2 linked regions of the Phytohabitans houttuyneae genome follow. The protein of the gene in region 1 interacts with the protein of each later gene in a pairwise test. Links are inferred from orthologs where the notes say so. Each region holds a gene or a part of one and is shown on either strand. Other genes may lie near its edges. The genes, in order: nth and aceE.

Region 1 (15,049 bases):
TGCCCGCGGCGGGTACGCCACCGTCTATCGCGCGATCCAGGAGTCGGTCGCACGCGAGGTCGCCGTCAAGGTGGAAAACCGCACGCTCGACAACGAGCGCGACCAGCGGCGCTTCCTGCGCGAGGCACGGGCGGCCGGTCGCATGTCGTCGCACCCGCACGTCGTCGACCTCTTCGACGCGGGCGTGACGGCCGACCAGCATCCGTACCTGATCATGGAGCTGTGCGACGGGTCGTACGCCGACCGCATGCGCGACGCGCCGCTGGCGCCGGCCGAGGCCCGCGAGGTCGGCATCAAGATCGCCGATGCGCTGGCCGACGCGCACCAGCTCGGCGTGCTGCACCGCGACGTCAAGCCGGCCAACATCCTCTTCTCCCGCTTCGGCGAGCCCGCGCTGGCCGACTTCGGCCTCGCCATCCTCGCCGAGGCGCGCGACTCCTCGGTCACGCTCGAGGTCCTCACCCCGGCGTACGCGCCGCCGGAGATGTTCCGGCACAGCGCGCCCTCGCCCTCCGTCGACGTGTACGCGCTCTGCGCCACCCTCTACGCGGTGATGCGCGGCAAGCCACCCCGCTGGCGGGAAGATCGCAACCCGAGCCTGATCACGCTGATGGAGCTGTTCAACCAGCCCATTCCCGACCTGCCAGGCGTGCCCGCCGCGCTGATGGAGGTGCTGCGGCGCGGCATGGCAAACGAGCCGGAGTCCCGCCCGTCGGCCGAGCAGCTGCGCGACATGCTGACCGGGGTGTCGCTGAGCGAGCCGCCGCCCCCGTCGACACCCCGCGGCGTGTACGTGTCCCGCTCGTACGCCCCGCCGGTGCCCACCTCGCCCGCCCCGCCGGCTCCGGCATCGCCCGGCCCCTCGTCGGCCAGCCCCGCGTACCCCGTCTCGCCCGGCATCGGCTTCCCGCCCAGCAGCGGCGCCCCGTCCGGGCCGGGTGCCGGCGGTCGGCCGCCCAACCCCCTGCGCGCGCCCGGTTTCGTGCCGGCACACGACAACACCCCGACGGTCGGCACCGGCCGCCGCCGCAACATGGGCTGGATCCTCGGCGGTGTCGCCGCATTCGCCCTGCTCCTGGTCGTGGGCACCAGCGCTTGGTACATGGCCAACCGCCCGGACCCCACGCCGAGCCCCACCGCGATCATCTCGACGACCGCCGCTCCGCTCCCGTCGTTCGTCCTCGGGGCGCTGCCCGGCTGCATGCTGCCCCTCGAAGGCGGCCGCTGCCCCGCTGAGCTCGAGTGCTACGGCGCGGCGGACGCCGGCGGCCCGGGGATCCGGGCGGAGCGCGTCGACTGCAACGGCCGGCACACCTGGGAGGCGTACGCGGTCGGCGACCTGCCCGCCGGAGCCGACCCGGCCGGCGTTGCGGACGAGCCGGCGGTCGAGGCGCTCTGCACCGAGGGCACGTTCATGCGCACGACGCTGCTGCTGTCCACGCAGGGCTGGCAGTTCGAGGTGCTGCGACCCGACGGTGACCGCACCTTCCGCTGCCTGGCCGGCAAGGGCCGCGACGCCCTGCAGGGCCCGACGCTGGCGCGGTGAGCGGGGACCGTTGATGGTTCGACTGCCGCGCCGGCGCGCGTTCGAGATGCTGCCTTGGCTGCCCACGGTCGCCGGTGTGGTGATCCTCGTCGGCCTGCTGGTCTTCGCGCTCGTCAGCCTGCGTCCGGACCGGGAGGAGCGGGCGCTGCCGCCGGCCCCGGCCGCGACGCCCCCGTTTCTGGCCGGACCGAGCGTGCCGGACGCGAGCCCTTCGCCGACGATCGGGGCCACAAACGCCTCACCGACGATCGAGGCGACGCTCGCCTCACCGCGGCGCCCGACGCCTTCCCCGTCCCGCTCCCGGGCGGCCGAGTCTCCGGCCCGGCGACCTCCGGCCCCCGAGCTGACCGGGCGCTACCGCACCTTGCAGACCTTCGACGGCGGCTTCATCGGCGAGGTGCTGGTGACCAACTCGACCACCACCGCTCGTACGTGGACGGTACGGCTGCGCTTCCCGTCGACGATCGGCCCGATGCGCACCTTCTGGGTGGAGAGCGCGCCGCAGGCGACCCTCAAGCAGGAGGGTGAGGTGTTCGCCTTCACCGGCAGCGCCCCGGTGGGTGGCAGGTCGTCGGTCGCGCTCCGCTTCCAGTTCGACCGCTCGAGCGCGGTGACGACGCCCCTGTCTTGCGAGGTCAACGGCACCGCCTGCGCGTAGTCAGTACGACTTGGGCTGGGCGAGGACGTGCTGGGCGACGAAGTTCAGGATCATCTCGCGGCTGACCGGAGCTATCCGGCCGGCGCGTACGGCGCCCAGCAGCGTGGCCACGCCGTACTCCGTCGTCATGCCGTTGCCGCCGTGGACCTGGATGGCCGTGTCCACCGCGAGTGCCGCGGCGTCGGCGGCCGCGTACTTGGCCATGTTGGCCGCCACCCCGGCCTCCACGTCGCGGCCGGCGTCGTAGAGCGCGGCCGCCTTGGCGATCATGAGGCGGGCGAGCTCCACCTGGACCGCCGCGTGCGCGAGCGGGTGGGCCACGCCCTGGTGGGCGCCGATCGGGCGGCCCCACACCTGGCGCGTGGCGGTGTAGGAAGACGCGCGGCTGAGGGCGTACCGCGCGGTGCCGGCGGCCATCGCCGCCACGGTGATGCGCTCCGGGTTGAGGCCGGAGAAGAGGGCGGGCAGGCCGGCCTCGACGCCGCCGATCAGGGCGCCGGCCGGCACGCGGACGTCGTCCAGGTAGAGCAGCCACTGGTTTTCCGGCGACACGATCTCCATGTCCAGTTTGGACGAGGTGAGCCCCGGCGCGTCGACCGGCACAAGGAAGAGCGCGGGCTGCAGCCGGTCGCCGGCCGAGACGCGGGCCACCACCAGCACGTACGCGGCCTCGTCGACCCCCGAGATGAAGCACTTGCGGCCGGAGATCAGCCAGTCGTCGCCGTCGCGGCGGGCGGTCGTGGCGAGGCGGTGGGCGTTGGAGCCGGCCTCCGGCTCGGTGATCGCGAAGGCCACCTTGAGTGACCCGTCCGCGAAGCCGGGCAGGTAGGCGGACCGCTGGTCGGGCGTGCCGTGCTTGGCGACCACCGTGGCCGCGATGGCCGGCGAGACCACGAGCAGCAGCAGCGGGCAGCCGGCCGCGGCCAGCTCCTCGCAGACGATGGCCAGCTCGGTGATGCCGCCGCCCCCGCCGCCGTACTCCTCGGGGACGTTGACGCCCAGATAGCCGAGCTTGCCCGCCTCCGACCACAGCTCGGTGGTATGACCGCCGGACTTGGCCTTGGCCACGAAGTACTCGTGGCCGTAGCGGCGGCCGAGGGCCGCGACCGCGTCGCGGAGATCGGATTGTTGAGGGGTGAGTTCGAACATGACACCTACTCCGGGGTGAGGACCGCCAGCACCGCTCCGGTGTCGACCTGTGCGCCCGCACTCACCGGCACCGACGCGACAACGCCGGCCGCCGGAGCGTGTACGGGGTGTTCCAGTTTCATCGCTTCGAGCGTCATCAGCAGCTCGCCCGCCCCCACGCGCTGGCCGGGCGTGACCAGTACGCGGCTTACCGCGCCGGGCAGCGGGGCGACCAGCGAGCCCTCGGCCAGCTCGGGCTCCGGCAAAGGGAAGCGGGGCAACTCGGTGAGGGCGACCGAGCCCTCGGCGCTGTCTACATAGGAGACGTTGCCCACCCGGTCCACGTCGAGTGAGAGGCGGATGCCGTTGACGTCGAGGATCACGCGGTCCGGCGTGGCCGACACCAGCGCGACCGGCGGGTGGTCGTCGGTGACCGGCGGGTGGCCGAGGCCGGCGAGGTCGAGTTCTTCGGGGTCGACCGCGCGCACCCACCAGTTCGCCAGCTCACCGGTCCGGTCCAGGCGGTAGCCGACCTCGACCGGCCCGGCCGGTCCGTCGTACACCGCGGTCTGCGAGCCGGACGGCACGTTGCGCCACCCGGACGGGAGCGAGCGCAGCACGGCGGCCGAGGCGCGGCGCGCGGCGGACTCGGCGAGCGCGGCGGCGAGGCAGGAGACCCGTACCGCGTCCACAGAGGACAGCAGCGGCGCGAAGACCTCCTGGTGCCGGTCGAGGAAGCCGGTGTCGATGTCACCCGACTGGAACGTGGGGTGGCGCAGCACGCGTACCAGCAGGTCGCGGTTTGTCACCACGCCGTGGATGCGGGAGCGGGTGAGGGCCGACGCGAGCAGCCGGGCCGCCTCGTGGCGCGTGGGCGCCCAGGCGATCAGCTTGGCCAGCATCGAGTCGTAGTGGACGCCGACCACCGAGCCGTCCCGTACCCCGGAGTCGAGCCGCAGCCCCGGCTGCACCAGCGGGCGGAACTCGGCCGCCACCTCCGGCACGCGCAGGCGGTGCAGGGTGCCCGTGGAGGGAAGCCAGGCGTAGGCGGGGTCTTCGGCGCAGAGCCGTACCTCGATCGCGTGGCCCCGGATCGGCGCCGCGCCGCCCATCGGCAGCGGCAGGCCCTCGGCGACGAGCAGCTGGAGCTGCACCAGGTCGAAGCCGGAGACGCACTCGGTGACCGCGTGCTCCACCTGGAGGCGGGTGTTCATCTCCAGGAAGTAGAACTCGCCGGTCGGCGCGAGCAGGAACTCGACGGTGCCGGCCCCCACGTACCCCACCGCGCGGGCGGCCGACACGGCGGCGGCGCACAGCTCCTCGCGCATCGCGGGCGTGACGGCCGGCGACGGCGTCTCCTCGATGATCTTCTGGTGCCGCCGCTGGATCGAGCACTCCCGCTCGCCGAACGGGATGATGTTGCCGTGCGTGTCCGCGAAGATCTGCACCTCGACGTGGCGTGAGCGGTCCACGTACCGCTCCAGGAAGACGGTCCCGTCGCCGAACGCGCTGGCCGCCTCCCGCCGCGCCGACGCGACCGCGTCGCCCAGCGACTCGGCGTCGCGCACGATCCGCATGCCCCGGCCGCCGCCGCCCGCGGACGCCTTGACCAGCACCGGAAACTCGGTGACCTGGTCGGGGTCGAGGTAGGTGGGGAGCATCGGGACGCCGGCGTCGGCGAGCAACGTCTTGGCCTCGATCTTCGAGCCCATCACCTTGATGACCTTGGCTGGCGGGCCGACCCAGGTTAGGCCCGCGTCGGCCACGGCCGCCGCGAACTCCGCGTTCTCCGCGAGAAACCCATAGCCCGGGTGTACCGCGTCCGCGCCGGTCTTGCGCGCCGCCGCCACGAGCAGATCGCCGCGCAGGTACGTGGCCGTGGGCGCGTTGCCCGGCAGGTGCACGGCGTAGTCCGCCTCGGCCACGTGCGGCGAGTCGGCGTCACCGTCGGAGTAGACGGCGACCGTCTCGATGCCGATCAGCCGGCAGGTCGCGAAGATGCGCCGCGCGATCTCGCCGCGGTTGGCGACCAACAGTCGTCGAATCACGGGCACCTCACATCCGGAAGACGCCGAAGCCTTCGGCGCCCTTGATCGGTCCACTGTGGATCGCGGAGAGGCTGAGCCCCAGCACGGTCCGGGTGTCGCGCGGGTCGATCACGCCGTCGTCGTACAGCCGGCCGGAGAGGAACAGCGCGGCCGACTCCGACTCGATCTGCCGCTCGGCCATCATGCGCATGGCCTTGTCGGAGTCCTCGTCGTACGGCTGTCCCTTCGCCTCGGCCGCCTGCCGCGCCACGATCGACAGCACGCCGGCGAGCTGCGCCGGGCCCATCACGGCGGACTTGGCGTTCGGCCAGCTGAAGAGGAAGCGCGGCTCGTACGCCCGGCCGCACATGCCGTAGTTGCCGGCGCCGTACGAGGCGCCGAGGTTGACGGTCACGTGCGGGACGGTCGAGTTGGCGACCGCGTTGATCATCAGGGCGCCGTGCTTGATGATGCCGCGCTGCTCGTACTCCGTACCGACCATGTAGCCGGTCGTGTTCTGCAGGAACAGCAGCGGAGTGTCGGAGGCGTTGGCGAGCTGGATGAACTGCGCCGCCTTCTGCGCCTCGTCGGAGAAGAGCACGCCGCGCGCGTTGGCGAGTACGCCGACGGGGTAGCCGTGCAGGTCACCCCAACCGGTGACGAGCGCCGTGCCGTACGCCGGCTTGAACTCGTCGAACTCGCTGCCGTCGAGCACCCGGGCGAGCACCTCGCGCGGGTCGAAGGGCACCTTGAGGTCGGCGCTGGCCACCGCGAGGAGGTCGTCGACGTCGTGTTTCGGCGGCGTAGCGATCCGCGGGGCGGGTCCGGCCTTGCGCCAGTTCAGCCGCCGGACACACTGGCGGGCCAGGCGGATGCCGTCGCGCTCGTCCTCGGCCACGAAGTCGGCGAGGCCGGAACGGGTCGCGTGCATCGCCGCGCCGCCCAGCGACTCGTCATCGGTGATCTCGCCGGTGGCCATGCGGACCAGCGGCGGGCCGGCGAGGAAGACCTTGGCCTGGTTGCGCACCATGATCGTGTAGTCGGACATGCCCGGCACGTACGCACCGCCGGCGGTCGCGTTGCCGAAGACCACGCTCAGCGTGGGTATGCGCGCGGCGGAGAGCCGGGTCAGATCGCGGAAGACCTGGCCGCCCGGTATGAAGATCTCCGCCTGGCTGGGCAGGTCGGCACCGCCCGACTCGACCAGATTGATCATCGGGAGGCGGTTGGCCAGCGCGATCTCACCGGCCCGGCGGGTCTTCTTCAGCGTGTACGGGTTGACCGCGCCGCCGCGTACCGTCGGGTCGTTCGCGATGATCACGCACTCGACGCCCTCGACCACGCCGATGCCGGTCACCACGCTCGCGCCGGTCGGAAAGTCGGTGCCCCACGCGGCCACCGGCGACAGCTCCAGGAATGGCGCGTCCTGGTCGAGCAGCAGCTCGATCCGCTCGCGGGGGAGCAGCTTGCCACGCGCATGGTGGCGGGTCACGTACTTCTCGCCACCGCCGCCCCGCGCCGCCTCCAACGCCGCATCCAGCTCCGCGAGCCGCTCCAGCATGGCGCTGCGGTTTTCCAGGTACGACGGGTTGCGCGGGTCGATGGCGGTGTCCAGGACGGCCATGGCTCAGACCCCCATCTGCTTCGCGATCTCACAACTGATCCCGGTCGTGCCTGCCCGGCCGCACGCCGCGACGGCAATGTCCACGGGGCGCCAGCCGTCGCGTCGCGGGTCTGCGGCGCGGCGGCCGGCTTCGGAACCGCAGTCCGTCGCCATCGCCACTCCCGTAACGAGCGGCTCACCCGACGCGACACGGATAGCTTTCACGGCGCCTCTCGTATCCGCGCGCGCAACCGCTCTCCCAGCGCTTTCCCTTGTGGATCAAGCCAATCCCGCCGGCCGAGCACCCCGCGGATCACGAAATTGAGCGCCCACAGGTTGGGCATTTCGTACCGCTCGACCAGGTAATCCGCGACCTCAGGCAGCAGCAACGCCAACCGTTCAGCGGAAAGCCACGAGACAAGCGCGGCGTAATCCTCATCCGACCGCACCCACACCCCGACATTCGCGTCCAGCCCCTTGTCCCCCGAACGAGCCCCAACCCGCGCAACCCGCCCTCGCAGTTGATCAGGGAGTTGGTGGGCGTGTCCCACGGCGTGTCCATCCACGAAGTCCCTGATCAACGGGGAGGTGTGTGTGGGTGGGGGAATCTCGGCGCGGGTGCCGTCGGGGTGGATGGCCCAGTGCGCCGGCTGGGGGATCGAGGCCGTGGTGAAGAGCGGGCTGGGGGTGGCGTCCGCCGGTGGCGTGGTCAGCGTGCAGCCGGGGTAGGACGCCAGGGCGAGCTCCACCGCGGCGGCGGAGAAGGCGCGGCCGGCGCGCTTCGGGTCCGGGTCGTGGATCGCCACCTGCAGGAGGGCGCCGTCATCCGTCCCCAGCTGGGTGAACGTGAGACCCTCCTTGCCGACCGCACCCTCCAGCTGGGCACGGACCAGGGCGGCCTTGGCGTCGAGGTCGAGGCCGGTCAGGACGAACGTCATCGCGTTGCGGTGGCCGTCGATGCCGGCGACGCCGACCTTGAGGGTAGGTGGTGGGGGCGTGCCGCGAGTGCCGGTGACCCGCACCCGGTCCTGTCCCTCCTGAGCCAGCCGCACGGTGTCGAGGTGGGTCACCACGTCCGGGCCGGGATAGGCGGGCGCGGCGATCTCGTAAAGCAGCTGTGCCGTCACCGTCTCCACAGTGACCGCGCCACCCGTGCCGGGGTGCTTTGTGATCACCGACGAGCCGTCGGCGTTCACCTCGGCGATCGGAAAGCCGGGGCGCCGCCCGCCGTCGGGCAGCTCGGTGAAGAAGCTGAAGTTGCCGCCGGTCGCCTGCGCCCCGCACTCCAGCACGTGGCCGGCCACCGTCGCGCCGGCCAGCGCGTCGAGGTCGTCGCGGCTCCAGCCGAAGTGGGCGATTGCCGGCCCCACCACCAGCGAGGCGTCGGTGACCCGGCCGGTGACCACGACGTCGGCGCCCGCGGTGAGGCAGGAGGCGATGCCGAAGGCGCCGAGGTAGGCGTTGGCGGCGAGCGCGCCCGGGCTCTGCTGGTCGAGCGCGTCGCCCTCGACGTACCCGATGGTGGTGGAGAGGCCGAGCCGGGCGGCGAGCGACTGGAGCGCGGCGGCCAGTCCGGCCGGGTTGAGTCCGCCGGCGTTGGTCACGATGCGGACGCCGCGGTCGGCGGCCAGGCCGAGGCACTCCTCCATCTGCCGCAGGAACGTGCGGGCGTAGCCCAGCGACGGGTCCTTGAGGCGGTCACGGGCGAGGATCAGCATGGTCAGCTCGGCCAGGTAGTCGCCGGTGAGCACGTCGAGCGGGCCGTCTTCGAGCATCTCCCGCCAGGCGGCCGCGCGGTCGCCGTAGAAGCCGGAGGCGTTGCCGATGCGGATCATGACCGGGCGCCGGTGGGCTCGCGGCCGGCACCGGGCGGCCCGGCGAAGGCCTGCGCGATGTCCAGCCACTCGTCGGCCACCGACCCTGTCGCCACCAGCGCCAGGTCGGCACGGTGCCGCCGCTGCGTGACCAGCAGGCAGAAGTCGAGCGCCGGCCCGACGACGCGGTCGGTCGCCTCGTCCGGCCCGTACTCCCAGAGGCCGGAAGGCCCCACCAGCTCCACCCGGACCGGCGCCGTGGGCAGGTCGCGGCCGTTGACGAGGAAGCTGTGCCCGAGGGTACGGAAGCCGAGGTGGGCGATGTGCCGAAGCCGGTCGGTAGGGGCGCGGCGGTGGCCGAGGGTGTCCGCCACGTCCTGGCCGTGGGCCCAGGTCTCCATGATCCGCGCGGTGGCCATCGAGGCGCGCGACATCGACGTCCCGTACCACGGGAGCTTGGCGCTCGGCGGTGCGGCGGCGAGCGCCGAGGCGAGGGCGGCACGCCCGGTCCGCCACCGCTCGAGCAGCTCGGGCGGCGGGGCCAGGAAGCTTTCGGTCCCCCGGTCCACGAAGTGCTCCGGATCCTCGAACGCGGTGTTGAGCCCGGCGTAAAAGGCGTCGCGATCCGTGGCGGCCAGCGTCGCCATGTGGTCGGTCCAGGCGAGGTGCGCGATCTGATGCGCGATCGTCCAGCCTTCCGCCGGGGTCAGCCGCGCCCAGTGCGCCGCCGGCAGCGAGCCGACCCTGGCGTCGAGGTCGGCCGACTCGGCTTCGAGGTCGCTCAGGAGTCCGGCGAGGATGGACATGCGTGCCTCCGCGTCACAGAAGGGTGGCCAACTGCCGCTTCCAGGCGGCGAGCAGCGCCGCGCGCCGCGCGGTGTCGTCGGAGAGCAGGTTTGCCACGCCGAGCCCGCGGAGCAGGTCGAGGGTGGCCTGCACGGCCTCGCGCACGCCCGGGGTGCGCTCGTCGGCACCGAGCAGCTCGACGGTCAGCCGGTGCATCTCCCGGCCGACCCGCGCCTCCAGCGGGACAAGTGCCGCGCGCAGCTCAGCGTCGGTGCGGGCGGCGATCCACACCTCCAGCGCGGCCACATAGAGCGGCCCGGTGAACGCCGCCGCCAGCATGTCGACCACCCCGTCGAGCCGCTGCGGGCCCGGTGGCAGGGAGGCAGCCTCGTTGCGGATCTCCTCGGCGCGGCGCTCGGCGAGGTGCTCGACGGCGGCCATGACGAGCGATGCCTTGGTCGGGTAGTGGTGCAGCTGCGCGCCGCGCGACACGCCCGCCATCGAGGCGACGACAGTGGTGGTCGTGCCCGACCAGCCGCGCTCGACGAGGCAGTCGACGGTCGCTTCGAGAAGGCGGGCCTGGGTGGCGCGACTGCGCTCCTGCTGCGGCATGCGTACCGGCACCCCCACAGCGTGCCCTCCGGCAAACAAACAGTCAAGCCTGCTTGTTTTGGAGCTGTTCAACCTTGAGCGTGGGATCGCTCAAGGTTTCGCTACACGCGGGCGCGACGGGCCAGGCGCTCCGGGTCGAGGATGATCACGCTCTTGCCGTCGAGCCGCAGCCAGCCGCGGGAGGCGAAGTCGGCGAGTGCCTTGTTGACCGTCTCGCGGGAGGCGCCGACAAGCTGGGCCAGCTCTTCCTGGGTCAGGTCGTGGGTCACCCGCAGCACGCCGCCGTCGCGGGTGCCGAAGCGGCCGGCCATCTGGAGCAGGTTTTTCGCCACCCGGCCGGGCACGTCGGTGAAGATCAGGTCGGCCAGCGCGTCGTTGGTCCGGCGCAGGCGCCGCGCCAGCACGCGCAGCAGCTGCTCGGCGATCTCCGGCCGGTTGTTGAGCCAGGGACGCAGGGCCTGCTTGCGCAGCCGGGCCAGGCGCGTGTCGGTGACCGCGGTCGCCGTGGCCGTGCGCGGACCCGGGTCGAAGAGCGACAGCTCGCCGAGCATGTCGGACGGGCCCATGACCGAGATGAGGTTTTGCCGGCCGTCGGCCGCGCGCCGGCCGAGCTTGATCTTGCCGGACAGCACGATGTAGAGGCTGTCGCCGGGCTCGCCCTCGTTGAACACGACCTCACCCTTGCGGGTCTCGATCGTCTCCATCTCCTTGGCGAGTGCTTCCGCCGCCTCCGGGTCGACGCCCTGGAAGATCCCGCTGCGGGCCAACACCTCATCCATCGCCGCACCTCCGCCTGCGCATATCTCCACTCGCCGGCGCACTCGCCGGCGTGTTACGCGCGCAGTAAGTCTAGGCGCACCAGGGCGGGGACCGGGCGTGCACCCCCGGAATGTTGATCGGCGAGCCGTAGAGTGCGATGGATGTCCCCGGAGCCGACGCTGACCGCCCGCCACGAGGACGGGCTGGAGATACCCCTGCTGGTGTGGCGGCTGGCCGAGCCGCTGCTGGCCATCTCGTCCGCCGCGCTGGGCGGCGGGATCGGCGTCCGCCACTGGGTCGTCAACGCGACCGTGCCGATGTCGTACCGCCGCGACGACCCGGACGTCCACCTGACCGAGCTCGCCGCGCGCGAAGGGCTCGACGGGCCGGGCATCGGCCTGCTCACGGGCGTCGACGTCGCCGAGGTCGTGTCCGCCGAGGATGGCGGGGTCCGTGCGTGGGCCACGGTCGGGCTCGGCGACCCGATCTGGGCGGCCGCCCCGCCCGCCGACGCGCCGGCCGCGCCCGGCACGGTCAACATCGTCGTGCGCGTGCCCGTCCGCCTCTCTGTCGCCGCACTGGTCAACGCCGCCGCCACGGCCACCGAGGCGAAGGCGCAGGCGCTGTGGGACCTCGGCCTCCCCGCCACGGGTACCTCGACCGACACCATCTCGATCCTGTGCGTGGCCGATGGACCCGAGGCGGCGTACGGCGGCCCGCGCTCGGAGTGGGGCGCGCCGCTCGCGCGGGCGGTGCACGCGGCCGTGCGAAAGGGAGGCGGCACCGGTCAGGGGTCCGGAATGCCCTGGTCAGACCGGCTTCTGTAGGTCGTCCGGGGTGGCGCGGGGAAGGTAAGGTCGCGGGGCGATGCCCCCTCGACAGCAGTCCACCGGTCCCGGCCAGCAGCGGCGAAGCAGTGCCCTGCGGCCGGCCGCCGTCGTGCTCGCGGTCGCGGTCATGCTGCTCGGCGGCGGTGTGCTCGCCCTCGCCGCCACCCGCGAGTCGCCGGCCGCCCCGCAGTGGCGCGACAGCGCGCTCGCCGAGCCCTCGGGCCGGGCGGCCGCGCCGCCCTCCGGCGAGCCCGCCCCGCGCACCATCTCCATGTCGGCGACCGGCGACATCATCATGGGCAACGCGCCCGGCCGGCTCCCGCCGAACGGCGGGGAGGGCTTCTTCACGGCGGTGCGCGAGGCGCTCAAGGCCGACCTCGTGATGGGCAACCTCGAGGAGCCGATCACCGACGACACCGGCACCGGCAAGTGCGGCCCGACGTCGAAAAACTGCTTCCAGTACCGGGTGCCGCCGTCATACGCCGGGCACCTGAAGGACGCCGGGTTCGAGCTGCTCAACCAGGCCAACAACCACGGGCACGACTACGGGCCGGCGGGCTACCGCAACACGCAGCGGGCGCTGGAGGACGTGGGGCTGAAGCACACCGGCGCGCCCGACCAGATCACCGTGATGGACGTCGAGGGTGTGCGGGTGGCCGTGGCCGGCTTCTCCTCGTACCCGTGGTCCAACCCGCTTGTCGACGTCGAAGCGGCCGCCGAGGTGGTGGAAAAGGCGGCCGGCCTGGCCGACATCGTGGTCGTGCAGGTGCACATGGGCGCCGAGGGCGCGGCCATGACGCACGTAAAGCCGGGCACCGAGATCTACCTCGGCGAAAACCGGGGCGATCCGATCAAGTTCGGGCGTGCGATGGTCGACGCGGGCGCCGACCTGATCGTGGGACACGGGCCGCACGTGCTGCGGGCGATGGAGTTCTACAAGGGCCGTCTCATCGCGTACAGCCTGGGCAACTTCGCCGGTGGCGCCGGCACGCTCAACAAGAGCGGCGTGCTGGGGTTGGGCGGCGTGCTCAAGGTCTCGCTGGAGGCCGACGGCGGCTGGGGCGGCGGTCAGCTCATCTCGACGTACCTCGACTCCGGTGGCAAGCCGGCCATCGACGACGAGCACCGGGGCGCGGCCGCGGTGAAGCGACTCAGCAAATCGGACTTCCCGTCCACCGGTGCGACCCTTGACACGACCGGAAAGATCACTGCGCCCGGGGCCGCCTGAGCTGTCGGTGGTCCGGCGTAGGCTTCGCGCGTGGCCCGTTCTGAGAGTGACCTTTCGCGCAAGCGCCGCGCGCGCAAGATGGGGCGGATCCTGGAGGAGACCCACCCCGACGCACACTGCGAGCTCAACCACGAGGGTCCCCTCCAGCTAGCCGTGGCGACGATCCTCTCCGCGCAGACCACCGACCAGCGGGTCAACGAGGTCACGCCAAAGCTGTTCGCCCGCTACACCACCGCCGCGGAGTATGCGGCGGCCGACCGCGCCGAGCTTGAGGAGCTGCTCAAGCCGACCGGCTTCTTCCGCAACAAGACCGACTCGCTGATGAAGCTGGGACAGGCGCTTGTCGAGCGGCACGGTGGCGAGGTCCCCGGCTCACTCGACGAGCTGGTCAAGCTCCCCGGCATCGGGCGCAAGACGGCAAACGTCATCCTCGGCAACGCGTTCGACGTCCCAGGCATCACCGTCGACACGCACTTCCAGCGGCTCGTGCGGCGGTGGGAGTGGACCGAGGAGAGCGACCCCGTCAAGATCGAGCACGCGATCGGCGCGCTCTTCGACAAGCGCGACTGGACGATGCTCTCCCACCGCGTGATCTTCCACGGCCGCCGGGTCTGCCACGCCCGCAAGCCGGCCTGTGGAGCGTGCACGCTTGCCAAGCTCTGCCCGTCCTTCGGCACCGGTCCCACCGAGGCGGCGGCCGCGGCCAAGCTGCTCAAGGGCCCCCGCGCCCGCGAGCTCGCCGTCGCCGCCGGCGTCGACCCTGACCTGGTCCCGGCCAATGCGATGGTGGCCACGGACGCACCGTGATTCGATCTTTGCGGGTGGCGGCCGCGGTGCTCGTGCTGGCCGTTGCCGGATGTGATGGGTCCGACGGCTCGGCGCCGGCGGCTGAGCCCTCGCCACCTTTCGCCGACTGCGCCGGGCTGACCGCACCCCCGCCCTCAGCCGCGCCGGTCGCCCTGACGGGCGAGGGCGGGCCGCTGCCCGAGGTGGCGCTGCCGTGCTTCACCGGCGGGCAGGACATGGTGGTGAGCGCGATCCGCGGCCCGGCCATCGTCAACCTGTGGGGCTCGTGGTGCGGGCCCTGCCGCGAGGAGCTGCCCGCGTTCCAGCGCTTCGCCGAGCGGGCCGCCGGCAAGGTCACGGTCGTGGGGGTGGACACCCGCGACTCCCGGTCGGCGGCGAGCAGCCTGGCCGCGGACCTCGGCGTGACGTACCCCAACCTTTTCGACCCGTCCGAGCAGCTGCGCGCCAAGCTCGGCGTGACCGCGCTCCCGGCCACCCTGTTCGTCGACCGCGACGGGCGGGTGCGCCATCTCTACAACTCGACCGCGCTCGACGACGCCACCCTCGCGACGCTGGCCGCGAGGCACCTCGGGGTGACGCTGCCGTGAGTGGGGCAAACGGGGCGCCCTCCTGGCTGGCGCCGCTGCTCGACCGGCTCGGCACGGCCCGGGTCGAAGACTTCACGCGGCTGCCCACCCCCGAGGAGGGCGGCCGTGCCAGCGCCGTGCTCGTGCTCCTGGGAGAGCAGGGTGGCGAGCCCGACGTGCTGATGCTCCAGCGGGCCGAGACGATGCGCAACCACGCCGGCCAGCCGGCCTTTCCCGGCGGGGCGAGCGACCCCGAGGACGCCGACGCCGCCGCAACCGCGCTGCGCGAGGCGGACGAGGAGGTGGGCCTCCACCCGGAGAGCGTCACGGTGCTCGCCCAGCTGCCTCCCCTGTGGATCCCGGTCAGCGACTTCGTGGTGACCCCGGTGCTGGCCTGGTGGCACGCTCCGCACGAGGTGCACCCGCGCGAGCCGGCCGAGGTGGCGCGGGTGGCCCGGCTGCCGGTGGCCGAGCTCGTCGACCCGGACAACCGGCTCATGATCCGGCACCCCAGCGGCTGGGTGGGGCCCGCGTTCCGCGTCCGGGGCATGCTCGTGTGGGGCTTCACCGGCGGCGTCCTGTCGGTGTTGCTGGACATGGGGGGCTGGGCCCGCCCGTGGCCACGGGACCGTGTCGCCGACCTTCCGAGGCCCGCGCCGCAGCCGACCCCGTCCGCGGGCGACGA
Region 2 (15,523 bases), on another replicon or contig:
GGGTGGTAACGGGGTCCCGTCGCGGCCGACTGTGGGCTAAGCTATTCGCATAACTCACCCGGCTCCTCTGGGGCCGGGTCTTTCTTTGCCCAAGTGGCGAAACGTGATGATGCAGGTGGGCGGCGGCCGAGTCAGATGAGGCGGGCCCGGGCGGCTTCGATCCGTGCGAGGGTCCGCTCCTTGCCCAGCACCACCAGTGACTCGAACAGGGGCAGTCCCACGCCGCGGCCGGTCACCGCCACCCGCACCGGGGCCTGGGCCTTGCCGAGCTTCAGGCCGCGGGCGGCGCCTACCTCCTCCAAGGCGGCCTTCAGCGACTCCGCGTCCCATGTGGGGAGCGCGTTGAAGGCGGCCGCCGCGGCGTCCAGGAGGTCGGCGGCGCCGTCCTTCATCGCCTTGGACCAGGCGGCCTCGTCGATCTCGGGTGAGGGTACGAAGAGGAAGTCCACGTTCGGGACGATCTCGCTGAGCACGGCGATGCGGGTCTGTGCCAGCGGCGCCACCGCGTCGAAGGCGGCCGGGTCGAAGTCTTCCGGGCGCCACGGGGGCGGGGGGATCGTCTCGGTGCCGGTGAGCCACGGCCGGCAGGCGGCGGCGAAGGCGGCCGGCTCGAGTGCGCGGATGTACTCGCCGTTGAAGGCGCGCAGCTTCTTCTCGTCGAAGAAGGCCGGCGACGGGTTTACCTCCTCGAGGCGAAACTCCTCCTCGATCACCGACCACGGCACGATCTCCCGGTTGCCGCTCGGGGCCCAGCCCAGCAGCATCAGGTAGTTGCGCATGGTGTCGGCGAGATAGCCCTCGTCGCGGTACGCCTCGAGCGCCACCTTGTCGCGGCGCTTGGAGAGCTTCTGGCGCTTTTCGTTGACGACGACGGGCACGTGTGCCCAGATCGGTGGCTTCACGCCAAGCGCGTCCCAGAGCAGCTGCTGCTTCGGGGTGTTGGACAGGTGCTCCTCGGCGCGGATGACGTGCGTGATGCCCATCGTCATGTCGTCGACCACGTTGGCCAGCAGGAACACGGGCGAACCGTCGGTGCGCGCGATGACAAAGTCTTCGAGCAGCTTGTTTTCCCAGGTGGGTTCGCCGCGGATGAGGTCGACCACGACGGTGTTGCCCTCGTCCGGGGTGCGGAAGCGCAGCGCACCCGCGGTCAGGCCGCGGTCGCGGCAGAAGCCGTCGTACCCCTGGTACTGCGAGCCGGTGCGGGCCTGCACGTCCTCGCGGGTGCAGTCGCAGAAGTACGCCCGGCCGGCCGCGTAGAGCTTGTCGGCGGCGGCCCGGTGCTCGCCGGCGTTGGCGGACTGGAAGTAGGGCCCCTCGTACGAGCCGCGCTCGATGCCGATCCAGTCGAGCGCGTTGAGGATGCCCTCGGTCCACTCGGGCCGGTTGCGCGCCGCGTCGGTGTCCTCGATCCGGAGGACGAACGCGCCGCCGTGCTGCCTCGCGTAGATCCAGTTCTGCAGCGCCGAACGGGCACCGCCGACGTGGAACATACCGGTGGGAGACGGGGCGAAGCGCACGCGTACGGTCACGGCACCGAGCGTATCCGCACCACGAAGACGCTGCCGAGGAGGGTGACGGCGGCGGTGAGCGCGTAGAGCGTGGGGTACCCGCCGAGGTGCACCACGATCGGCGCCGACATCGCCGGCCCGAGCACCTGGGGCGCGGAGTTGGCGATGTTGATGACGCCCAGGTCCTTGCCCCGGTCGGTGGCGCGGGGGAGCACCTGCGTGATCAGAGCCGCGTCGACGGCCAGGTAGACGCCGTAGCCGGCGCCGAGCAGCACCGCGGCCACGATGGCCGTGCTCCACAGCGGCCACACGGCGAGCAGCGTCGCGGCCACCGCCATGATCACGCCGGACCAGATGACGAAGATCTTGCGCCGGCCGGAGCGGTCGGAGAGGCGGCCGGACACGACCGCGGTCGCCATCATGCCCGCTGTGTAGATCAGGATCAGGATGAGCAGGCCGCCCTCCGGATCGTGGTACTTCACCCCGTCCTGCAGGAAGTACAGCAGGTAGAGGGTGCCGAGCGCGTTGCCGACCTGCACGAGGAAGCGGGTGCCCCAGGCCCAGGCGAAGTCGGGGTACCGGCGCGGGCTGATCCACATGCCGGACAGCAGCGGAACGCGCGGGCGGGCCGCGCGGGGCAGCGGGTCGTCCGGGGTGAACAGCGCGAACGGCAGGGCGAGGATCAGCACGGCCACGGCCACCGCGTAGTACCCCGCCTTGTTGTCGGTGAAGATCGCGGTGACCAGCACCGCGCCCACGACGAGGCCGAGCGACTGCGGTATCCCCACCCACCCCGACACGCCGCCGCGCTGGGCGACCGGCACCCGGTCGGGGATCGCGGCGGTGAGGGTCGCGAGGGCGGCGTTGAAGCACACCTGCGCGGCCACCCAGCACACGGCGACGCCGACGATCGTGCGCTGCTGGCCGAGCGTGACCAGCGACGCGGCGCCGAGCAGCGCGCTGGAGAAGGTCCACACGTGGCGCCGCCCGAGGTCGCGCCCGCCGAGCCGCAGCGAGGTGCGGTCGGAAAGCGCACCGGCCAGCGGGTTGGCGATGACGGCCGCGAGCGCGCCGAGCGCGGTCACCCAGCCGAACATCGCCTCCTTGTTGGCCGGGTCGATCAGCTCGACCTGGTTGGGCAGCAGCACCTGGATCGGCGTGAAGAACGCCATCCACACGCCGAGGTTGGCGCTGAAGATCAGTGCGATCCAACTCCGCCGCACCGGCACGGTGGGCTCGGCGAGCGCGGCGGGTACCTCGATCCCGGCCTTCATCTGGAGGCTCTGATGAGGTCCCGGTACCAGGCGTACGAGGTCTTGGGAGTGCGCACCTGCGTCTCGTAGTCGACGTGCACGAGGCCGAAGCGCTTGGTGTACCCCTCGGCCCACTCGAAGTTGTCGAGCAGGGACCAGACGAAGTAGCCGCGAACGTCCACACCGGACGCCATGGCCGCGCGCACCGCCGCGATGTGACCGTCCAGGTAGGCCACCCGCTCGGGGTCGTCGATCCCGTCGTACGCGCAGCCGCTCTCGGTCACGTGGATCGGCGGGAGCGCCTCGCCGTACTCCTCCTTGAGCGACACCAGCAGCTCCCGCAGCCCGTCGGGGACCACCGGCCAGCCGAACGCCGTCGTCGGATAGCCCTCAAGGGGTGCGAACTCGAACGGCAGCGGACTGTCCGCAGTGGACGGCGCGCGTATCCCCGTGGGGTTGTAGTAGTTGACACCCAGCGCGTCGAGCGGTGCCGCGATCGTGTCGAGGTCGCCGTCGCGCACCACCGAGGGGTCCATGCCCAGCTCCGGATAGCCCCGCCCGAAGAGCGGATCGGTGAAGAGACGGTTGTGCAGCGCGTGGTACGCCGCGGCCGCGGCGGCGTCCGCGTCACTCACCGGCCAGTCGGGTGGGTACCAAACGGGGGAGTAGTTGTTGGTGATGGCCACCGCGCCGGCGCCCCGTGCCCGCAGGGCCGCCACCGCGAGACCGTGACCGAGCAGCTGATGGTGGGCCACCGGCAGCGCACCGAAGAGGAGGGTCTGGCCGGGCGCGTGCTCCCGGTGGCGTAGCCGAGGGTCATGTGGATGAACGGCTCGTTGAGCGTGATCCAGAGCCGCACGCGGTCGCCGAGCGCGTCGGCCACCAGCCCGGCGTAGTCGGCGAACCGGAACGCCGTGTCGCGGCTCAGCCAGCCGCCCTTTTCTTCCAGCGCCTGGGGCAGGTCCCAGTGGAAGAGCGTGACGACCGGGTCGATCTCCTTGGCCAGCAGGGCGTCCACGAGGCGGTCGTAGAAGTCGACGCCGGCCGCGTTTGCCGGGCCGGTGCCGTCGGGCTGGATGCGCGGCCAGGCCACCGAGAAGCGGTACGCGTCGACGCCGAGCCCGGCCATCAGGTCGACGTCCTCCGGGTACCGGTGGAAGTGGTCGCACGCCACGTCGCCGGTGCCGCCGTCGGAGACCCGCCCCGGCTCGTGCGAGAACACGTCCCAGATGGACCGCCCGCGTCCACCCTCCGTGGCAGCGCCTTCGATCTGATAGGCCGCCGTCGATACACCCCAGGTAAAGGCCACCCGCGACCTCCTAGAACGCGAAAGATCCTCGCACTCTAGTCCGCGACGCTGACCTCCGGGAACCCCTTCGTCAGGGCCGAACGGACCGACCTACCCAACGGTACGAACGGGGTCACGGTCGCGTCGTCCCACACGCCGTCGATCCGGCCGTCGACCACCAGAGTCGGCGAAATCCACCCTTGCGGGCGGGAAACCTTGGCCTTGTTGGGCCCGCTCACCACCCGATCGATCTGGCGCAGGCTGCCCACCGTGTACGGGTCGAACGCGGGCAGCAGGTGCACGGACATCGGCCGCTTCCGCGCCACCTCGCCGGCCAGCTCGGCCGGCAGCGCGCCGCTCTCGACCTCGACGAGCTGGTCGGCCAGCCGGGCGAACGACTTCTTCGCCAGCGCCGGCTTCAGGTCGAACCACCGGGCGAACTCGTCCGCTGTCGACGGCCCGTACGTGCCGAGGTAGCCAAGGGTGAGCGCGTCGATCGCCGCCTCGGTCTCGACCTCTTCCCACCCGCCCAGCCAGGCGCGCGGCGCGACGAACGTGACGTTGCGCCCGCGTGGCGGCCCGAGCAGAGCAGCCCGCGGAACGCCAGCGGCTTGAGCACCGCCCGAAGCCCTGGATCAAGGGCTCGCGCAGGTCGTCGTGCCGGGTGGCCTTGACGATCGCGGTGGCCAGCTCCTCGCGGGTGAGCGGCTCACCGCCGAGCACGTCCGGCACGGCCGCGATGATGTCGGCCATCTGCTCGGCGGTCACCCCGTGGTAGCGCAGCCAGGAGCCGGTCGTCTCGCGGGTGCGGGTGGACATCGCGGCGACCCAGGTGGGCAGGTCGGCGGCGGGCAGCAGGTGCAGCGTGCCGCGCGCGGCCCAGGTCTTCACCAGCCGCCGCTTGTCCCACAGCTCCTTGTCGACGCTCGCCGCGGTGGCGCCGCCCTTCACCCGCAGGTCGAGCGCGGTCACCGCCGAGGCGGCGAGCTGGGCGTGCACGCCGCTGAGCCGCCGCGCCACCGCGACCGCATCCGTGCCGCGGGTGGCGCCCAGAAACTGCCGCTCGATGCGCCACCGGAGTATCTGTTCCCACGTCAACGGCATGTAACCACAATAAGGGGTTACCAATACGCGCGGAACACGGAGCGGTCCACGGCGGCCCGCCAGCCGGGGTCGCCGGCGTCGGTGCGCAGCGCGGTGAGCGCCGCGATCGCGCCTTCGACGAGGTCGGGCCAGTCGGGCGGGGCACCAGCCGCGCCTTTCTGCATCAGGAACGCGAGACCGGCCGAGTTGCTGACCGCCCAGCCGGCCCGGCGGGGCGCGCGGTGGCCAGCGTCGCCGCCCTGGTCGCTGACCAGGCGGACGTTGAACGGGTAGCCGACCTCGCCGCCGGGCTTGGTCACGGCGATGTGCGCGCTGGCCGGCTCGGCGCCGAAGATGTCGCGAAGGAACGAGGGCGCGGGCGCCTCGAGGACGACCTCGACCCCGTCGCCGTACTCCCCGGGGTCGCCGGTGGCGGCGACCCCGCGGATGAGCTCGACCACGACCGACGGCTCCCGCCGGTCGAAGATCACCCATTCCATGCGGCTCACGCGATCAAGCATGGCCGCATGGAACAAGGCTGTGGGGTCAGCTGTCGCCGCCGGTCTCGCCGACCGGGGCGGCGTTGACGTCGTCGATCGCGTACTTCTTGGCCGCCTCGGCCGGCACCGCGGCCGGGATCTCCCCGCGGACGGCGAGCTGGCGCAGCGTGGCAACCGCGATCGACTCGGCGTCGACGTGGAAGTGCCGGCGCAGCGCGTGCCGCGTGTCGGAGAGGCCGAACCCGTCCGTGCCGAGCGAGGTGTAGTCGCCGGGCACCCACCGGGCGATCAGGTCCGGCACCGCCCGCATCCAGTCGCTGACCGCGACGACCGGTCCGGCCGCCTCCGCCAGCTTGGACTTGATGTACGGCGTACGCGCCGGGCTGCCCGGGTGCAGCAGGTTGTACTCCTCGGCCTTGACCGCGTCGCGGCGCAGCTCGGTCCAGGAGGTCACCGACCACACGTCGGCCGCCACGCCCCAGTCCTGCGCGAGCAGCTGCTGGGCCTTGAGCGCCCACTGCATGCCCGTGCCGGAGGCGAGGATCTGCGCCTTCGGGCCGTCGACGCTGGGCGCCGGCGAGTACCGGTAGATGCCCCGCTTGACGCCCTCGACGTCGAGGTTTTCCGGCTCGACCGGCTGCAGGATCGGCTCGTTGTAGATGGTCAGGTAGTAGAAGACCGCCTCGGACTGCTCGCCGTACATCCGGTGGAGGCCGTCCTCGACGATGTGCGCGATCTCGAAGGCGAACGCCGGGTCGTACGCCACGACGGCCGGGTTGGTCGCCGCGATCAGGTGCGAGTGGCCGTCTTCGTGCTGCAGGCCCTCACCGTTGAGCGTGGTGCGCCCGGCCGTGGCGCCGAGCACGAAGCCCCTCGCCATCTGGTCGGCCGCCGCCCAGAACCCGTCGCCGGTGCGCTGGAAGCCGAACATCGAGTAGAAGATGTACAGCGGGATCATCGGCTCGCCGTGCGTGGCGTACGCCGTACCGGCGGCGGTGAACGACGCCACCGAACCGGCCTCGTTGATGCCCTCGTGCAGGATCTGCCCGGCCGTCGCCTCCTTGTACGACAGGAAGAGCTCGCGGTCGACGGACGTGTACTTCTGCCCGTGCGGCGAGTAGATCTTCTGCGTCGGGAAGAGCGAGTCCATGCCGAACGTGCGCGCCTCGTCCGGGATGATCGGCACCCACCGCCGGCCGAAGTCCTTGTCCTTCATCAGGTCCTTGAGTAGGCGGACGAAGGCCATTGTGGTGGCCACCTTCTGCTTGCCCGAACCGCGCTTGACGTCGGCGAACCGCTCCGCCCCCGGGATCTGCAGCGGGATCGTGGTGGTGCGCCGGGACGGCAGGTACCCGCCGAGCTGCTCGCGCCGCTCCCGCAGGTACTGCACCTCGTCGGACTTCTCACCCGGGTGGAAGTAGGGGGGCAGGTAGGGGTTGGACTCCAGGGCGGAGTCGGGGATGTCGAGGTAGAGGCGGTCGCGGAACGACTTCAGGTCGTCGAGCGTCAGCTTCTTCATCTGGTGGGTCGCGTTGCGCCCCTCGAAGTGCGAGCCGAGCGTCCAGCCCTTGATCGTCTTGGCGAGGATCACGGTCGGCTGGCCGGTGTGCTCGATCGCCGCCTTGTACGCCCCGAAGAGCTTGCGGTAGTCGTGGCCGCCGCGCTTGAGGTTCCAGATCTCCTCGTCGCTCATGTGCTCGACCATCTTGCGGGTGCGGGGGTCGCGCCCGAAGAAGTGCTCGCGGACGAAGGCGCCGGACTCGGCCTTGTACGTCTGGTAGTCGCCGTCGGGCGTGGTGTTCATGAGGTTGACCAGCGCGCCGTCGGTGTCGGCGGCGAGCAGCGGGTCCCACTCGCGACCCCAGATGACCTTGATGACGTTCCACCCGGCGCCGCGGAAGAACGCCTCGAGCTCCTGAATGATCTTGCCGTTGCCCCGCACCGGGCCGTCGAGGCGCTGCAGGTTGCAGTTGATCACAAAGGTGAGGTTGTCGAGCTCTTCGCGCGCGGCCAGCCCGATCGCGCCGAGCGACTCCACCTCGTCCATCTCACCGTCGCCGAGGAACGCCCATACGTGCTGGTCGGACGTGTCCTTGATGCCCCGGTGGTGCAGGTACCGGTTGAACCGGGCCTGGTAGATCGCGTTCAGCGGGCCGAGACCCATGGAGACGGTCGGAAACTCCCAGAAGTCCGGCATCAGCCGGGGGTGCGGGTAGCTGGGCAGGCCGCCGCCCGGCCCGGCGTGGGAGAGCTCCTGGCGGAACCCGTCGAGCCGGTCCTCGCCCAGGCGCCCCTCGAGGAACGCGCGCGCGTACATGCCGGGGGAGGCGTGGCCCTGGAAGAAGATGTGGTCTCCGCCACCCGGGTGGCTCTTGCCGCGGAAGAAGTGGTTCATGCCGACCTCGTAGAGCGAGGCGGCACTCGCGTACGTCGAGATGTGCCCGCCGACGCCGATCTCCGGGCGCTGGGCGCGGTGCACGAGCATCGCGGCGTTCCACCGGATGTACGCCCGGATGCGCCGCTCGACGAACTCGTCGCCGGGGAACCAGGGCTCCTGCTCCGGCGGGATCGTGTTGATGTAGTCGGTCGTGGTCAGGGGTGGGACCCCGACCTGGCGCTCCCGGGCGCGTTCGAGCAGGCTCAGCATGACGTAGCGGGCGCGTTTGGCACCTCGCTCGTCAATGACCGCGTCGAGCGACTCGATCCACTCGCGGGTCTCCTCGGGATCGATATCGAGAAGCTGGCTCGGCAGGCCATCGCTGATCACCGGGCGCTTGCGTTCGGTAGCCACCAGCGCTCCCTCTGCTTTGTGTGATGGGTCTCTGTAGCCTTCCATCCTGCCTTGTGCACCGGCCTCCGTCACGCCTGGTGGACCCCTACGCGACGCTCGACACATGTACCAGGGGGTAACAAAGCGTCAACCTGGGAGGAAGGAAAACCGCACCTGGCGGCTGGGGTTGTCGCCGTTGGTGTCGACCAGGCAGATCGACTGCCAGGTGCCCAGCGCGATACGCCCGTCGATCACCGGCAGGGAGGCGTAGGGGGCGACGAAGGCCGGCAGCACGTGGTCCCGGCCGTGACCCCTGGCGCCGTGCCGGTGCCGCCAGCGGTCGTCGGCGGGGAGCACCGCGTCGAGGGCGGTCAGCAGGTCGTCGTCCGAGCCGGCGCCGGTCTCGATGATCGCCACGCCGGCGGTGGCGTGCGGCACGAAGACGTGCAGGAGCCCGTCGCCCTCCCCGCTCACGAAGTCGGCCGCCTGGCCCGTGATGTCCCGTACGGTGGCGCGCCCGCCCGTCTTCACCGTGATCACCTCTGTGCGCATGCCGCCAGTATGGTTTGACGCGTGAACCCAGTGGTGCTTGACGCCCCGATCGTGGCGGTGACGGTGTACCCGGACCGGGCCCGAGTGACCCGCCGCGGCAAGCTGCGGCTGCCCGCCGGCCCCGGCACGGTCCACATCGGACCACTACCGCTCGGGCTGCACCGCGACTCGGTCCGGGTCGGCGGGCACGGCCCGGCCACCGTGCTCGGCGTCGACGTGGTCGTCCACCACCAGGCCCGCGCGACCGACGCGACAGTCGCCGAGGTCGAGGAGGCCCGCCGGGCGGTCACCGCCGAGCTGGCCGAGCTCGCCGACGCCGACGCGGTCGAGGCGCAGCGGGCCGACTTCCTGTCGACGCTCGCCCAGCGGGCCGGCTCGACGTACGCGCGGGCGGTCGCCGCAGGCGAGTCCGACCCGGCTGCTGTCGCCGGGTTCGCCGACTCGATCGCCGAGCAGCTCACCGCGGGCAAGGCCCGCCAGCGCGACCTCGCCCGCCGCGCGGAGGAGGCCCGCGACCGCAAGGCCGCGCTCGACCGGCGGTACAAGGAGCTGGTCGGCCGCCGCGGGCCGGACCAGCTGGTCGCCGCCGTGGGCCTGCAGGTCTCGGCCGGCGGCGCGGCCGCGGAGGACGTCGAGCTTGAGCTGTCGTACGTGGTGGACGGTGCCGGCTGGGAGTCCACATACGACGTGCGCCTCGCCGACGACCGGCTGGCCGTCACCTGGTTCGGGCTGGTCACCCAGCACACCGGTGAAGACTGGCCGGAGTGCGAGCTGGTGCTCTCGACGGCGCGGCCGGCGACGACCACGACCGTGCCGGACCTCGACCCGTGGTACCTCGACCGCATCCGCCCGCTCCCGGTCGCGCGGGCGGTGGCGGCCACCCGGAGCCGGGAGATGATGCGCGCCGGCGGCCCGCCGATCCCGCCGCCCGCACCGGCTGCCGCCGCGGCCGGGTACGCGGCGGACAGCGTCGCGCCCGACGAGATGCTCCTGCTGGAGGAGAGCACCGGCGTGGTGGAGCAGGGGGTCGCCGCCGCGACGTACCGCCCGGAGCACGCGGTCGCGGTCCCCGCCGACGGCACCGCGCACCGGGCCACCGTGGCCGTGCTCGACCTCGGCGCCGAGCTTGACTACGTGACCGCGCCGGCCAGCTCGCCCGACGCGCACCTGCGCGCCACCGCGGTCAACAGCTCCGCGCACACGCTGCTGCCCGGCCCCGCCTCGGTCTTCCACGGCGCCGACTTCGTGGGCACCACCCGGCTGGAGACCTGGGCGCCGGGCGAGGAGGTCGAGCTTGCCCTCGGCCTCGACGACCGGATCCGGGTGGAACGCAAGCTGACCCGGCGCACCGCCACCAAGGCCGCGCTCGGCTCGACCCGGCGTCGCGAGGTGGAGTACCGGACCACGGTCGCCAACCACACGCCGCGCCCGGCCAAGGTCACGGTGCTGGACCAGATCCCGGTCTCCCGCGACGAGGGGATCACGGTGCGCGCCTTCAAGGTCGACCCCAACCCCGTCGACCGCACCGACCTGGGCGTGCTCAGCTGGAAGCTGGAGCTGGCCCCGGGCGAGACCAAGGAGGTCCACATGGGCCTGCGCGTGGAGCTCGCCCGTGGCGTGGAGATGTCCGGCTGGCGAGAGTAGCCACCCCCACCTCCGAGGGACGTGTATTCGGGCCCCGCGAAGGTGGGTAGTAGTCGTTCATGCGCCGGTGGATGTGGTTCAACGCCCTCTCCCTGGTGATGTTCGGGGCGTTTCTCGTGTTCATCGTGTTACAGAGCGTCTTCGGGTGGCACGTGCGGAACGAGGAGCTGACCCAGTACGGCCACGCCGCCGACAGCTACTGGGCGTACCTGCAGAGCGGGCACTTCGTCGAGGCCGTGTTCGAAAACTGGGAGTCCGAGTTCCTCCAGATGGGCTCGTACGTGCTGCTCACCGCGTACCTCGTCCAGCGCGGCTCGCCCGAGTCCAAGCAGCTTGACGAGGATGACCGGGCCGAGGACTACCCCGAGAAGGCGGGTCCACACTCGCCGTGGCCGGCGCGGCAGCACGGTGTGGCGAACGTGCTCTACCGCAACAGCCTGTCCATCGCGCTGCTCGGGCTATTCGTCGTCTCCTTCGTCATCCACCTGCTCGGCGGCACTGCCGAATACAACGAGCAGCAGGCGCTGGAGAGCGGCGCGGCGCCGATCAGCGCGGCCACGTTCCTCACCACGAGCGACTTCTGGTTTCAGTCGATGCAGAACTGGCAGAGCGAGTTTCTGGCCGTCGGCTGCCTGATCGTGCTCAGCATCTTCCTGCGGCAGCACGGGTCGCCGCAGTCCAAGCCGGTGGTCAAGTCACACGCGCACACCGGCGAGTAGCCGCTGCAGCTCGCGCGGGGTGTGTCCCAGGTGGGCCCGCACGGTCCGGGTGAGGTGCGCCTGGTCGGCAAAACCAAGATCAAAAGCCAGCGCGGCAAGGCTCGTCTCACCCTGCTCGAGCCGGTCCAGCGCCGCGCCGACACGGACCCGGTTGCGGTACCGGGTGAGCGGCGCGCCCACCACCGCATGGAACGCACGGCTGAGCCGGTACGGCGACACGCCCACCAGCCGGGCCAGCGGCACAAGCCCGCGCGCCTCCGGATGGCCGGCACGGATCGCCTCGCGGGCCCGCTCGACCGCCGTCCGGTCACCGCCGTCCGCTGCCCGATCCGGCGCGCTGTCGAGCAGCTGGACCAGCCGCTCGGCGACCGCGAAGTCGGGGTCGTCGCCGTGAGCGGCCCGCCACAGCAGGCGGTGCGCGAGGTCGAGCCGCGCGTCCACGTAGATCGGGCCGGCCGTGCCCTGCCACAGGTCGGCGCCGAGGCGGATGGAGGTGCACTCGTCCCCGCCGTACGGGTGGGCGAAGTGTTCCTCGTCCCCGGTGACGTGGCGTAGCCCATCGTGCGGTCGGCGAGCACCTCGCCACCCCGGCCGCGGCGGCGGAAGCCACCCGAGCGCACGAGCACCACCCCGAACTCCGGCACCGGCTCCGGCGGCGACCACCGCGCGTGGTCGTCGCGGCAGGCCACCGCGCGGACGGTGAAGTCCGGGCGGTCCACCAGCAGCCGGGTGGCGCGCATGGGCCCAGCCTATGCCGGTGCCGGCCGGCAAGAATGTTCAAGACCGGCCCCGCCCGCGCCGCGCACAGTTGCCGCCGTGACCACCGTGACCGCCCGGCCGCGCGCCGGGACGATGCTCGCCGTCCTGCTCACCGGCCAGGCCATGGCGTCGATGGACAACTCCATCGTGGCGGTCGCCGCTCCCGCCATCCGGGCCGACCTCGGGGGGAGCGGGGCGGTGCAGCAGCTCGTGCTGGCCGGGTACACGCTGGCGTTCGCCGTGCTGGTGGTCACCGGCGCCCGGATCGGCTCGCGGTACGGGTACCAGCGAGTGTTTCTGCTTGGTCTGGCGGGTTTCACCGTGACCTCGCTGGCGTGCGGCCTCGCCCCCGGTGCCGCGTTTCTCGTCGCCGCCCGGATCGCGCAGGGCGCCGCCGCGGCCATCATGACGCCGCAGGTGCTGTCGCTGATCCAGGTCCGCTTCGAGGGCGCGGCGCGGGCGCGGGCCATCGGCCTGTACTCGATGATTCTCGCGCTCGGCGTCGCGGCCGGCCAGATCGTCGGCGGCCTTGTGGTGAGCCTCGACATGGGTGGGCTGTCGTGGCGGCCGGCGTTCCTCGTCAACGTGCCGATCGGCCTCGTCCTGCTGGTGGTCGGCCCGCGCCTGCTGCCCGCCGGCACGCCGGTGCCCGCCCGCCTCGACCTGACCGGCGTGTGGCTGCTCTCCGCCGCGATGGTCGGCGTGGTACTGCCGCTGGTGCTCGGCCGCGAGCAGGGCTGGCCCGCGTGGGCGTGGGCCCTGCCGCTCGGCGGGGGAGTCGCGCTGCTCGCGGCCTTCGTTCGGCACGAGCGGCGGGTGGGCGCGCCGCTTGTCGACCTCACGGTGCTGGCCACCCGCCCGGTGCGGCTCGGACTGCTCGCCTGCTGCGCGGTGATGGGGTGCTATGCGGCGTTCCTGTTCGCGCTGACGCTGCACCTGCAGGACACGCTGGGCTTCAGCGCGCTGGCCGCCGGGCTTGCCTTCGTGCCGTACGCGACCGGCTTCGCGACGAGCAGCCTGCTGGCCCGGCGGCTGCCCGCGCGGGTGGTGTCGGTGACCGGCCCGCTGGCCTTCGCGGCGGCGGTGCTGGCGGTGGCGGGCATCGGGCAGAGCGGCTGGCCGTGGGGCCTGGGCAGCGCGCTGCTGCTGGTGGGCGGCGCCGGCCACGCGGCCGGCTTCACACCGCTTGTCACCCGCATCTCGCCGCTGATCCGCCCCGACCAGGCCGCCTCGTTTTCCGCGATGGTCTCCACCGGCGCCCTGCTGGCGAGCGTGCTCGGCGTGGCCGCACTCGGCGCCGTCTACCTGGGGACGGGCTCGTTTGCGCTGGTCGCGGTCCTGATCGCCGTCCTGCTGTGCGGCGGGGCGGCGAGCGCCTCCCGCGTGTAGCGCCGCATTATGCGGCACCCCCGGCTGGCGGCGGCCACTTCGAGGGTTCCGAGCCGACACGCGGTGTCCGCCCTCACCCTCATGCTCATGTACGCATCCACGCATCCGTGGCGGTCCGCCGCCGTGAGCCTTTTCGGGGCGGCCGGCCTCGCACTGGCGATCGGCCTGGGCACGGCCATGGACACGGGCGCGCCAGCGCTCAACCTCGCGTCAGACGCCGCAGCGATGCCGTCAGCGAAGCCGCTGACCGCGGAGCCGGCATCCACCGAGCTGGATGTGCCCGCCGCCGACGGCGTCCGCGTCCCGGCTTCGTCACCTTCTGATCCGTCACCTGTTGATCCTTCACCTTCTGATCTGGCGCTTTCCGATCCGGCGCTTTTCGGTCCAACCGCGCCCGCGTCGTCGCCGTCCTCACCTTCGCCGTCGCCGTCGCTGTCCGAGCCGTCGCTGTCCGAGCCGTCGCTGTCCGAGCCGTCGCTGTCCGAGCCATCGACGGCCGAGCCGTCCACGGACGAGCCGTCCACGGCCGAGCCGGTCTCACCGGCGGGGGCGGCGCCTGAGGAGGCGGAGCCGGCCTCACCGGCGGGGGCGGCGCCCGAGGCGGCGCAGGAGCCGGCCGCGGTGGAGTCCGTGGCCGCGCCGACGCCCACGGCGAGCAACAACCAGCCGATGGTCGGCCCACCGATGCCCACCAACGGCGACACGGACTGCGCGGACTACACGCGGCAGTCCTTCCCGATCGACCCCGCCAACGACCCGAACAACCTCGACGCGGACGGTGACGGCATCGCCTGCGAACCGCCGCCCGGCAGCCGCGAGTCCGAGGACCTGGACTGCGCCGACGTGGCGGAGCGTTCCTTCCGCATCGACCCGGCAAACGATCCGAACAACTTCGACGCCGACGGTGACGGCATCGCCTGCGAACCGCCGCCCGGCGAATGACCGCGAAAAGCCTGAGGCCCCGGTTCCCGCACCGGGGCCTCAGCCTGTGGCGGGGTCGTGGCTGCGCACCGCGGAGGGTGAGGCCGCGGGAGCAACGGTCCGGACCACCGCGGACATCGCGGTAGCTCAAATCGGCATGAATCTCTTTCGCGTCTCGTGGGGTGACGGACGGTCCGGGTGGCCGGGGTTGGCCCGCGTCGGTAATGCTGTGCACCGTGACCACCCCTCAAGATCTGGACGAACGTTTCCGGGAGGCGGTAGGCGGGCTGGCCGAGTCCGTGGGCCAGCAGGAGCCCGGCGCGCCTGTGCGCGAGGGCACCGACCTGACCGGGACCGCCGCGCTCGACCTGTTCGACGCCCAGCTCACCAGCCGTCACCTCGACCTGGCCGGGCGTTGGCTGCGCAGCTTCGGCGAGGGGTTCTACACGATCGGCTCCTCGGGCCACGAGGGCAACGCCGCCGTCGCCGCGGCCGTGCGGGTCGACGACCCGGCGCTGCTGCACTACCGCTCGGGCGCGTTCTACTGTGCGCGGGTCGCGCGGGCGCGGTCCGGCCCGGCCAATGGCAACGGCGACGACGCGGTCAGCGCCGCCGCGCGTGACGTGCTCCGGGGCATGGTGGCCTCCAGCCAGGAGCCCATCGCCGGCGGGCGGCACAAGGTTTTCGGCAACGCCGACCTGCACGTGATCCCGACGACCTCCACCGTGGCCTCGCACCTGCCGCGGGCGGTCGGTGTGGCGTTCGCGATCGAGAGGCTGCGGCGGCTGGGCCCGGCGGCGCGTGCGCTGCGGTCGGCGCGGCCCCAGCTCGACGCGCAGTCGCCGTGGCCGGCGGACGCGATCGCGGTGTGCTCGTTCGGCGACGCCTCGATCAACCACGCGAGCGCGGTGGCCGCCTTCAACACCGCCGGCTGGTGTGACCACGCCGGCCTGCGCCTGCCCGTGCTCTTCGTGTGCGAGGACAACGGCCTGGGCATCAGCGTCCGCTCGCCGTCGGGGTGGGTGGCGGCCGCGCTGCGCGCGCGGCCGGGGATCAGGTACTTCGCCGCCGACGGGTGCGACGCCGCCGCGACCTTCGACGCCGCGACGGAGGCAGCGGCCTGGGTACGCCGCC

Evidence for each region.
Region 2: the proteins of nth (region 1) and aceE interact in binary tests that used the Escherichia coli proteins (3 or more experiments, as listed by UniProt). The link is inferred for Phytohabitans houttuyneae from one-to-one orthologs.

What each region holds. Positions count from the first base shown.
Region 1 is NZ_BLPF01000001.1:4,518,663-4,533,711, forward strand. Bases 12,126-14,909 are described here. They hold nth (endonuclease III), read left to right. Parts: upstream 12,126-13,021; coding sequence 13,022-13,798; downstream 13,799-14,909. Other genes in these bases: Phou_RS20935 (CapA family protein), read left to right, coding at 12,126-12,991; Phou_RS20945 (TlpA family protein disulfide reductase), read left to right, coding at 13,798-14,385; Phou_RS20950 (NUDIX hydrolase), read left to right, coding at 14,382-14,909. Outside these bases: Phou_RS20885 (serine/threonine-protein kinase), read left to right, coding at 1-1,546; Phou_RS20890 (cellulose binding domain-containing protein), read left to right, coding at 1,560-2,204; Phou_RS20895 (acyl-CoA dehydrogenase family protein), read right to left, coding at 2,205-3,353; Phou_RS20900 (ATP-binding protein), read right to left, coding at 3,359-5,380; Phou_RS20905 (acyl-CoA carboxylase subunit beta), read right to left, coding at 5,388-6,983; Phou_RS20910 (acyclic terpene utilization AtuA family protein), read right to left, coding at 7,184-8,797; Phou_RS20915 (TIGR03084 family metal-binding protein), read right to left, coding at 8,794-9,582; Phou_RS20920 (TetR/AcrR family transcriptional regulator), read right to left, coding at 9,596-10,174; Phou_RS20925 (Crp/Fnr family transcriptional regulator), read right to left, coding at 10,276-10,953; Phou_RS20930 (adenosylcobinamide amidohydrolase), read left to right, coding at 11,095-11,760; more of Phou_RS20935, read left to right, coding at 11,891-12,125; more of Phou_RS20950, read left to right, coding at 14,910-15,049. UniProt on the Escherichia coli protein: DNA repair enzyme that has both DNA N-glycosylase activity and AP-lyase activity. The DNA N-glycosylase activity releases various damaged pyrimidines from DNA by cleaving the N-glycosidic bond, leaving an AP (apurinic/apyrimidinic) site.
Region 2 is NZ_BLPF01000004.1:1,018,265-1,033,787, forward strand. What follows is about bases 5,482-8,739. They hold aceE (pyruvate dehydrogenase (acetyl-transferring), homodimeric type), read right to left. Parts: upstream 8,427-8,739; coding sequence 5,682-8,426; downstream 5,482-5,681. Other genes in these bases: Phou_RS46790 (hypothetical protein), read right to left, coding at 5,482-5,644; Phou_RS46800 (YjbQ family protein), read right to left, coding at 8,553-8,739. In the rest of the region: Phou_RS46755 (NYN domain-containing protein), read left to right, coding at 1-9; gltX (glutamate--tRNA ligase), read right to left, coding at 132-1,532; Phou_RS46765 (MFS transporter), read right to left, coding at 1,529-2,785; more of Phou_RS46790, read right to left, coding at 5,174-5,481; more of Phou_RS46800, read right to left, coding at 8,740-8,957; Phou_RS46805 (DUF4139 domain-containing protein), read left to right, coding at 8,979-10,601; Phou_RS46810 (DUF6766 family protein), read left to right, coding at 10,661-11,320; Phou_RS46815 (helix-turn-helix domain-containing protein), read right to left, coding at 11,297-11,983; Phou_RS46820 (MFS transporter), read left to right, coding at 12,137-13,468; Phou_RS46825 (hypothetical protein), read left to right, coding at 13,556-14,410; Phou_RS46830 (thiamine pyrophosphate-dependent enzyme), read left to right, coding at 14,614-15,523. UniProt on the Escherichia coli protein: Component of the pyruvate dehydrogenase (PDH) complex, that catalyzes the overall conversion of pyruvate to acetyl-CoA and CO(2).